3 regions of the Micromonospora sp. NPDC049060 genome follow, and region 1 is predicted to be linked to each of the others. Evidence: riboswitches for the same ligand, from Rfam matches in the RefSeq annotation. Region 1 holds a riboswitch; each other region holds the start of a gene.
The links. A riboswitch is a leader RNA that binds a small molecule or an ion and turns the genes downstream of it on or off. The one in region 1 is predicted to bind cobalamin.
Positions count from the first base shown of each region.

Region 2: it holds a riboswitch for cobalamin, as region 1 does, so the genes downstream of both, bluB (5,6-dimethylbenzimidazole synthase) here and AB0B83_RS07795 (ribonucleoside-diphosphate reductase subunit alpha) in region 1, are expected to answer to the same signal.
Region 3: it holds a riboswitch for cobalamin, as region 1 does, so the genes downstream of both, AB0B83_RS05615 (prenyltransferase/squalene oxidase repeat-containing protein) here and AB0B83_RS07795 (ribonucleoside-diphosphate reductase subunit alpha) in region 1, are expected to answer to the same signal.

Region 1 is NZ_JBEZEV010000011.1:96,396-99,662, reverse strand. It holds gene AB0B83_RS07795 (ribonucleoside-diphosphate reductase subunit alpha) at 1-1,954, opposite strand, end outside; cobalamin riboswitch at 2,159-2,375, opposite strand; gene AB0B83_RS07790 (N-acetylmuramoyl-L-alanine amidase) at 2,705-3,267, opposite strand, start outside.
Region 2 is NZ_JBEZEV010000005.1:114,609-117,875, forward strand. It holds gene AB0B83_RS04255 (LysM peptidoglycan-binding domain-containing protein) at 1-70, shown strand, start outside; gene AB0B83_RS04260 (Rieske 2Fe-2S domain-containing protein) at 103-954, opposite strand; gene bluB (5,6-dimethylbenzimidazole synthase) at 1,063-1,686, opposite strand; cobalamin riboswitch at 1,725-1,923, opposite strand; gene AB0B83_RS04270 (EamA family transporter) at 2,017-2,934, shown strand; gene AB0B83_RS04275 (crotonase/enoyl-CoA hydratase family protein) at 2,975-3,267, shown strand, end outside.
Region 3 is NZ_JBEZEV010000007.1:80,211-83,477, reverse strand. It holds gene AB0B83_RS05620 (hypothetical protein) at 1-424, opposite strand, end outside; gene AB0B83_RS05615 (prenyltransferase/squalene oxidase repeat-containing protein) at 460-1,527, opposite strand; cobalamin riboswitch at 1,628-1,760, opposite strand; gene rph (rifamycin-inactivating phosphotransferase) at 1,836-3,267, opposite strand, start outside.

The sequences.
Region 1 (3,267 bases):
CCGAACGGATCCGCTCCGTCCACAGGCCCCGGGCCTTCAACTCGCGTACGAGGGCGGTGTTGACCTGGAGGAACTCCCCCGACAGGGTCTCGCGCTTGAACAGGTTGGACACCTGCGGCTCGATGCACTCGTAACAGCCGGCGATCGAGGCGATGGTGGCGGTCGGCGCGATCGCCACGAGCAGCGAGTTGCGCAGCCCGTACGCGGCGACGCGCTCACGCAGCGCGGCCCACCGTGCCGTCTGGGTGCCCGTGACGCCCCACAGGTCGGGTTGCAGCTGCCCGCGCGCCGCCCGGGTCTGCCCGTACGCCGGGTGGGCGCCCGAGCGTCGCGCCAGGTCGGCGGAGGTCTCCAGGGCGGTCAGGTACAGCTCCTCGCTGATCCGGGTGGACAGCTCCCGGGCGGCCTGCGAGTCGAACGGCAGCCGCAGCGCGAAGAACACGTCCTGCAGGCCCATCAGGCCGAGTCCGACGGGCCGCCAGCGGGGGTTGCTCGCCGCCGCCTGCGCCGTCGGGTAGTAGTTGATGTCGATGACCCGGTCGAGGTACGTCACGGCGGTGCGGACGGTGGCGCGCAGCCGCTCCCAGTCGATGCCGTCCGCGCCCAGGTGGGCGGCGAGGTTGACCGAGCCGAGGTTGCACACGGCGGTCTCGGCGTCGCTGGAGACCTCGACGATCTCGGTGCACAGGTTGGACAGGTGCACCACGTTGCCCGCCTCGGCGGTCTGGTTGCACAGCCGGTTCGCGGCGTCCTTGAACGTCATCCACCCGTTGCCGGTCTGGGCGAGGGTGCGCATCATCCGCCCGTACAGCTCCCTTGCCGGGACCTGCCGCACGTAGCGGCCCTGCTCCTCGGCGGCCCGGTACGCCGCGTCGAACTCCTCGCCCCACAGGTCCGGCAACTCCGGCACCACGTCGGGGTCGAACAGCGACCACATCCCGTCGGACTCCACCCGCCGCATGAACTCGTCCGGGATCCAGTTGGCCAGGTTGAGGTTGTGGGTGCGCCGGGCGTCCTCGCCGGTGTTGTCGCGCAGTTGGAGGAACTCCTCGACGTCCGGGTGCCACGGCTCCAGGTAGACGCAGGCCGCGCCCTTGCGCCGGCCGCCCTGGTTGACCGCCGCCACCGAGGCGTCCAGCGTCCGCAGCCACGGCACGATCCCGTTGGACTGCCCGTTGGTGCCCCTGATCAGCGCGCCCCGGGAGCGCACCCGGGAGAACGCGATGCCGATGCCCCCGGCGAACTTCGACAGGTTCGCCACCTGCGCGTACCGCTGGTAGATCGAGTCGAGTTCGTCGCGCGGGGAGTCGACCAGGTAGCAGGAGGACATCTGGGTGTGCCGGGTGCCGGAGTTGAACAGCGTCGGCGAACTCGGCAGGTACGCCAGGCTCGACATCAACCGGTAGAACTCGATCGCCTCGTCCGGTGCCTGCGACAGGCCGCAGGACACGCGCAGCAGCCAGTACTGCGGGGTCTCCAGCACCAGCCGGCTCGTCGGGTGGCGCAGCAGGTAACGGTCGTAGACCGTACGCAGCCCGAAGTACTCGAAGCGCAGGTCGCCGCGCGGGTCGACGGCGGCGTCGAGGGCGCCGGCGTGGGCGGCGACGAAGGCCGCGGTGTCGTCGCCGATCAGGCCCTCGGCGTGCCCGTGCCGGATCGCCTCGCTGAAGGAGCCGATGCCCTGCCGGCGGACCTCCTTGTCGACGTACCCGGCCAGCAGGCGGGCGGCCAGCCGCGAGTACTGCGGCTCCTCACCGATCATCTCCGCAGCGGTCTGGATGGACAGCCGGTCCAGTTCGGCGGTCGTCGCCCCGTCGTACAGGCCGCTGATCGTCCTGGTCGCCACCCGCAGCGGGTCGACGTCGGCGAGGTCGTCGGCCCACCGCTCGACCGCGCGGACGATCCGGTTGACGTCGACCGCCTCGGTGCCGCCGTCGCGCTTGCGGACCCGCATCTGCGGTCGCCGCTGGCCCACCACGGCCGCATCGTCGGCCGGAAAAACCTCGGTGACTGTCACCACTCACTCCTCGCGAGCCTTGATCCCAGACGGATTTCCTGGGCACGCGGGGAGCGGACACCGACGACGACGCGCGGCAGGGCAACGCGTCGGGATGGCGTCGGCCGTCCCACGCGGCCTCGGACCGCCACACACCCGGAAGCGGGCGTACGGCGCACTGGCAGGTCTTCGGACTCGCGGGCGCGACCGGACTCGCCGGTCTCCTACTGGCCGTCGCTTCCCAGGCCGCTGGCGGCCCAGTGCTGATGACGGCGGTCGTTCCCACTCACCGCTGCGGGGCAGTCCCGGATTCCCACCGGGTTCCCTCTTGCCTCGACCACTCCGGATGAGCGGGCGAACCAGCTGCGCCGACACCATATATAGGGTTGGCGCCGTTGTCACACCCCACATGTCGGTCCCGGGCGTGTCGTCGGCGGCGCGGGTCACGCCCGTCGATCGCCAGCCAGAAGCCCACGTCGATGCACCGACCCGCGCACCGGCGCACCAGTGGCGCTCTCTGGCTGCGGCGCCCCGCAAACGGTGATCAGGACGCCATGGACCCTAAAGCCGCAGGGTCACGTCCATGGCGTCCTGATCACGTTCGGGTGGATCTGTCGCGCTGGTGGCGGTGGAGGAGGGCCGCGAGGCGTGGCGCGGCGACGCCTGCCGAACGCCCGGCCTCAGCCCGACCGCAGCTCAGCAGCGTTACTAGACCCGGGTGACCCGGACGGCGTCGGCCACCACGTAGCCGGTGGTGCTGGTCCAGCGGCTGACCGCGACCAGGTTCCGGTCCCCGGCGGCCAGCCCGAAGGTGCCCAGCGAGCGCCAGACGCCGCCGCTGGAGCGCTGGTCCACGTTGACCGTGCGGTTGCCCGAGGCGGTGACGACGACGTGCGGGGCCGAACTGTTGTAGCCGGGGTCGGCCGGGTGCCGCACCTCGACGCGGTAGTTGCCGGCCGCCGGAATGTTCACCTTGAACCAGGCGGAGTCGCTGGCCAGAGTGGGGTTGGCGAAGCGGTAGTCGGCCCCGTAGCGCTGGGCGGAGTACGAGGAGGTGCCCCAGTTGGTGCTCGCCGTGAACCGCCCCGCCGTGGTGTTGTCCACGATGGTGCTGAACGTGGGCGGGTTGGGCGCGCTCAGGCCGAGGTAGGCGGCGATGCCCTCGGCGTGGCCACGGGCGGTGGCGGTGATGAAGTCGGCGCGCTTGAGCAGGTTCGAGTCGGCGACGGAGTCGATGAAGAGGTTCTCGGTCAGCACCGCGGGCATGGCCG
Region 2 (3,267 bases), on a different contig from region 1:
TTTGACCGGCCGGACCCGTGCGGGTTCGTCCCACGACGACACGGCGGTCGGCCGTCACCGCCGCCCCTGACTCCCGGGGGCCGGGAGGCCGCCGGGCGACGATCAGGGCAGGCGGGTCTCCAGGATGCCGTCGACGACGCGGGTCGGCAGGATCTGCTGGTCGTTGCCGGACGGACCGTGCACGACCTCGCCGCCGTTGAGGCGGAACGCGCTGCCGTGCCACGGGCAGACCACGCAGTCGTGCCCGTCGATCTCGCGCACCTCGCCCTCGCCCAGCGGGCCGCTCTGGTGCGGGCAGCGCTCCAGCATCACGGTGACCTCGTCGCCGTGCCGGTAGAGGATCACCGAGACGTCGTCGACCTCCCGGGTGATCAGCCTGCGCTCCGGCAGAGCAGCCATGTCCGCGATCGAGTGCCAGCCGTCGCTCATCCGGTGCAGCTCGGAGATGCTCTGGTTGACCTGCGCGCCCTGCTTGTACGCCAGGTGCCCGCCCAGGTACGCCCCCATGCTGGCGGCGCCGAGCCCGAGGAAGCCGAGCGTACGGCCGAGGTTGTGCCGGCCGGTCATCCGGGCGGCCACCGAGCCGGCGTAGAACGCCAGGCCGACGCTGTTGGACGCGGCGTGCACCAGGCCGATCCGGCGCTGGTCGCGAGCCAGTGCCGCCCAGTCGTTGAGGCCGGTGACCGCGGCCGGGAGGGCGCTGACGGTGCCCACCGCGCACAGCGTGGCGGCGGCCCGGCGCTGCCCCGGCATCAGGTCCAGCACCGCCGTGCTGATCCACGCGCCCACCGGCACCTGCACCATCGCCGGGTGCAGCGGATGGCCCAGCCAGACGCCGTGCAGCAGGTCGCGGACCCGCTGCGGTCGGAGGGTGGCCTGGACGGCGCGCTGCAACCGGTCGCCGACCCGGTCCAGGCCGGATGCCTGCTCGATCTTCGTCAAGAGTGCTCGCACCCGTACCGACTTCCCGGCAGGAGCCCCCGCAAACCGGTCGGCGGTGACAAGTCCGCAGGTGTACGTGAGGTGCGCCCCGTCGGCCCGTAACGGGACGCCCCGGGCGGGTCAGCGTGCCGCCCAGCGGTCGTGGTGGATCGCGTCGGCCAGGGGGCGCTTCCGCCGCCAGCCGTGCCGGGCCAGGTCGGGTACCGCCTCGAAGTGGGTGACCGGCCCGAGGCAGAGCCACGCCACCGGCCGGATCCCGTCGGGGATGCCGAGCAGCTCGGCGAGCCAGGGCTCGCGGTAGAACGACACCCAGCCCACCCCGAGCCCTTCGGCGGTGGCGGCGAGCCAGAGGTTCTGGATGGCGAGGCAGGTCGAGTAGAGCCCGGTGTCGGCGATGGCGTGCCGGCCGAGCACGGCGGGGCCGCCCCGGTCCTGGTCGTGGGTGACCACCACGGACAGCGTCGACTCCAGGACGCCGTCGATCTTGATGCGGGCGAACCGCTCGGCCGCCTCCCCGTCGAGCGTCGCGGCGAACGTGTTCCGCTCGGTGCGGACGTGCTCGTGGAACCGGCGGCGCAGCTCCGGGTCGCGCACCAGGACGAAGTCCCAGGGCTGCGAGTAGCCGACGCTCGGCGCGGCGTGCGCCGCCGCCAGCACCCGGTGCAGTGTCTCCTCGGGCACCGGCGCGCCGGTGAACTGGGCGCGTACGTCCCGGCGGCGGTGGATGACGTCGTACAGATCCAAGGCAGGCTCCCGCTGCGCTCGGCCCACGCCACGCCGGACGCGGGCACCGGACGCGAGGCCGGTCTTCGGACTCCCGGATCGACGCCTGGCCGTCCGCCTTCCCGGCCCGGACGGGCCAGTGGCTGCGCGTACGCGTGGACGGTGGCTCCCCGGTCACCGCGGCGGGCCCGTGCCGGATTCACACCGGCTTCCCGATTCTCCCCGCTCGCGCGGGGCACCTCACATGATCGTGCCGTCGGGGATGCTAGCGCCGTCCGGCCCGTGACGGGAGGCGACACGGGCGTGGAAATCCGGTCGCGGGCCGCACCGTCCACGGCCACTGTGGTCCGGGTGTACGCACTCTCCTCCCGCCCGATGCCGGCCGGCCGACCGGCGACCCGACTGAGCGTCGCGCTGGGCCAGCCCCGGGCCGTGCCGCCCCCGCTGCTGATGCTGCTGGGCATGCTCTCCACCCAGGTCGGGGCGGCCGTCGCCAAGCAGCTCTTCGGCAGCACCAGCGCCGGCGGCACCACCACGCTGCGGCTCGGCTTCGCCGCGCTCATCCTGCTGGTCCTGGTCCGGCCGGGGCTGCGCCTGGGCTGGCGTACCGCCGGTCTGGTCGGGGCGTTCGGGCTGGCCCTGGCGGTCATGAACCTCGCCTTCTACGCGGCCCTGCACCGGGTGCCGCTGGGCGTCGCGGTCACCATCGGCTTCGCCGGGCCGCTGCTGGTATCGCTCGCCGGCAGCCGCCGCCTCGCCGACGTGGCATGGGCGGCGCTGGCCGGCGGCGGCGTGCTGCTGATCAGCGGGCTCGGCGGGACGGGAATGGACCGGCTGGGGCTGCTGTGCTGCGTGGCCGTCGCGGTCGGCTGGGCCGGCTACGTGCTGCTCGGCAAGGCGGTCAGCGCCCGGGTGCCGGGCAGCCGGGGCCTCGCGCTGGGAATGGCCGTCGCCGCGCTGGCCGTGCTGCCGTTCGGGGTCGCCGGCAGCGGTACGGCGCTGCTCGACCCGTGGACCCTCGCGCTGGGCGCGGCGGTGGCGCTGCTGTCGTCGGTGTTGCCGTACTCGGCGGAGATGGCGGCGCTGCGCCGGATGCCGGCCCGGGTCTTCGCGGTCCTGCTCAGCCTGGAACCGGCGATCGGGGCGCTGGTCGGGCTGGTCCTGCTCGGCGAGCTGCTGGCCTGGCCGCAGGCGGCGGGGGTGGCCTGCGTGGTCGGCGCCGCGCTGGGCGCCACCCTGGTCCGCCCGGACCGGTCCGCCCCGCGCTGACGCCTGGCGCCGCCGGCACCGTCGGGGGCATGCTGTCGGCATGGGCGTACGCGTCGAACGCGCCGCGGCGGTGACCACGGTGATCCTGGACCGCCCGGCGGCCCGCAACGCGGTCGACGGGCCGATGGCACGGGCGCTGGCCGACGCGTTCCGCGCCTTCGAGGCCGACCCCGACGCGGCGGTGGCCGTGCTCTGGGGTGCCGGCGGCTCGTTCTGCGCCGGGGCCGACCTGAAGGCCATCGGCACACCGAGCGGCAACCGGGTCGAGGCGCAGGGGGACGGCCCGATGGGTCCGACCCGGATGACGCTCAGCAAGCCGGTGATCGCCGCGAT
Region 3 (3,267 bases), on a different contig from region 1:
GGGCCGGGTTGTAGCTGCTCGCGCCGGACGTGCTGTAGGACCAGGCGCCGCCGCTGGGGGCATGCCAGTACGACCAGTACGCCGTCGCGGGCGGGGTGTTGACGCACGGATCGGCCGTGGCGGTCGGCTTGCCGTTGATCCGGCAGACGAACGCCAGCCCCCAGCGCTGGGTGCCGGTCACCGTGAAGCCGGCGCCCTGGAGGGCGGCCAGCCCGGTGGCCGGGTCGCCCGGAGCACAGCCGACCTGGACGCCACCGCCGAGCGCGGCGAAGTCGACCACGACGGTGACGCCGGAGGTGCCGGTGCAGGCCGCGGCGTACCCGGCCCGGGGGGCGGGTTCGACGGCGGTGAGGGCGACGGCGGCGACGGCGGCTGCCAACAGGCCGGCGAGCCGGGTGCGGACGGTGGATCGGTGACGGAACACGGTTCCTCCTGGAATCGGTGGAGCGACGGGACGGGTCACGGGCAGGCGGGGACCGGTGCGCCCGGGGTGGCGCCGGCCGCGGACAGCCGGGCGTACCCGGTGCCGGTCAGGCCGAGGACGGCCTGGCCGGTGGCCCGGGCGGCGGTGCCGGGGTCGAAGGCGCCGCCGTCGAAGTCGACCGCGCCCCGGTCGGCCGGCACCCCGGCGCAGCCGACCTGAAGTCCGGCGAGGAACACCCGCGCGCGGGCCCAGGCCAGCGGCCGGCTGCCGTCGCGCAGCGCCTGCGCGGCGAGGCCGGTGCTGTTGGCGTTGGGGATGCCGGCGGCGTTGGCGAAACCGCCGTCGGCGCGCTGCACGGACAGCAGCCAGCGCAGCCCGGCGGCGGCGTCGGTCGGGCGGCCGGTGACCCGCAGCGCCTGCACCGCGAGCGCGGTGGCGTCCACGTCGGAGGTGCAGACCGGCTGTGCGGGCAGCAGCGGGTAGCCGCCGTCCGGGCAGCGGGTGGCGGCCAGCCAGGCGGCGGCCGCCGGGGGCGTGCCCTGCGAGGTGCGGCCCAGGGCGAGCAGGGCGAAGGACTGGCTGAACGTGTTGCTGTAGTCCCCGTACGCCGACCGGTCGGTGAACCGGCCGGTGGGGGCCTGCAGCGAGCGCAGCCGGGCGACCAGGTCCATGCCGCCGACGTCGGTGGGGTCGCCGCCGCGTACCTGGACGGCGAGGGCGAGCTTGGCGGTCGCGCCCGCGTACGCCTCGGTCGCGCCGTCGCCGAGGTAGGCGTCGCGGATGTCCGGCCGGGTGACCCAGGCCAGCGCCCGGGCCCCCGAGTCGTCGGCGACGCCGGCGGCGGCGAAGGCGAACACCGCGTCGAGGGTGAGGCCCTGGTCGGGGTAGGTGACGCCGTCGAAGACGACCTCGAGGCGTTCGCCGGCGACGAGTTGCCGGGCCAGCCAGCCGGCCGCGGCCTCCGACCGGCCGACCCCGGAAGGCGAGGTGGGGGAGGCGTGGGCGGATGCCGGTGCGGCGAGGGTGAGGGTGGCGAGGGTGAGGGCGGCGAGCACGCCGCGGAACAGGGTGAGCAGGCGGTGCCGGCTCAGGCGGACGACCATCGGAAGCGCCTTTCCGGCCCGGCGGTCGTCAGAAGCCCGGACGACCGTCGCAGCGCGGGGGTCGACCGGGACTCCGACCCGTGGGCCACGACGGGTGGGGAGCGGATTCTGCGCGTACGTCGGGTATTCGGGCTCGCCGTCGGAGGTGCATCTCGACGGCCTACCGTTGCGGGCCAGCGCCGGAATTCGACCGGACTTCCCCCGCACGCACGCGCGTTGGTTGAGTTGTGGCGCCAGTCTGGAGTGGAGGGACGCCGGATGTCAATGCGTGATCGGCCGCGCGCGTCGGGTCATGGTCCGGTGGTCGGTCAGGGCAGGAGCTCGACGTACCCGTCGGTCGCGTGCAGGCGAACCCGCTGTCCGTTTCGGATCAGCCGGGTCGCCCGCTCCACCCCGACGAGGGCGGGCAGGCCGTACTCGCGGGCGACCACCGCCCCGTGGGTCATGAGGCCGCCCACCTCCGTCACCAGTCCCGCGATCGCGACGAACAGGGGTGACCAGCTCGGGTCGGTGTAGGCGGTGACCAGGATGTCGCCCGGTTCGAGGTCGGCCTCGGCCAGGTCCAGGACGACGCGGGCCCGTCCCTCGACGGTCCCGCCGGAGACCGGGAGGCCGGCCAGCGCGCCGGCCGGCACGTCCTCGCGCCGGTACGCGCCGGCGATGCCCTCGCCCTCCGACGTGAGCACCCGGGGCGGGGTGAGCGTCCGGTACGACCTGAACGCGTCCTTGCGCCGCTGGATGAGCTGGTCGTCCACCTCGTGCGTACGCACGACGTCGTGGAGCTCCTGGAACGTCAGGTAGAAGATGTCCTCCTGCTCCGGGAGCACGTGGGCCCGCACGAGGCGCTCGGCCTCTCTCAGCAGGGCCTGCTTGTAGCTGAGGTAGCGGCTGACGATGACGTACTTCGGATACTCCCGGTACCCGATGAAGGTCCGGACCCGGTCGATCATCCGCTTCGTCTCCGCCGCCTTGCGCTGCCCGTCCGGCAGGGCCCGCAGGCGCTCCAGGACCTCCTGTTCCTTCCGCGCCGCCCGCTGGCGCCGCTGCGCGAAGCGCCGCGTGCGGGCGCCCGGCTCGAGGTTTCTGACGTTGTCGAGGATGAGGGGCACGAGCGTGGTGGGGCGTTCGCTCCAGCGTGGCCTCGTGATGTCGATCTCGCCCGCGCAGCGCATGCCGTACCTGTCGAGGTAGGCCCGGATGGCGTCTCGCGCTTCCCGGCCGCCCGGGATCCGGGGCAGCTCGTCCACGAAGCCCTCGTCCTCGACCTCCCGCAGGAAGGCCACCACCTCCGGGTGCGGGCGGATGACGTCGGCGACGTCCAGCAGCGCCAGTCCCATCTCCGACGTGACGTTGTCGGGCGCGGACAGCGTGAGCGTGTCGGCGACGTTCTTCTCGCCCAGCCACTCGTACAGCCTGTCGTTGAGCCACCACGTGGCTTCCATCCCCGCCATGATCGCCTGCATGCTCAGCGGATCGGCAAGGCCCCGCTTGTGCTCCTCGAAGGCCTCCAGCAGGAAGTCGAACAGCGCCGGCCCGGACTTCGTCCGGATGTCGCGCCGCAGGGTGGCGAGGGCCGCCTGGCTGCGTTCGACCAGCTCGGTGACGATGGCCGGATCGTTCTCGATCGGGGCGGGCGCGCCGCCGGCGGGCGGCCCTGCCGGACCCTGGTCGGGAAGCGACGGGACGAAGTCGCCGCGGCCGAGGACGGTCTCCAGCGCGTCCCTGATCAACGGATCGGAC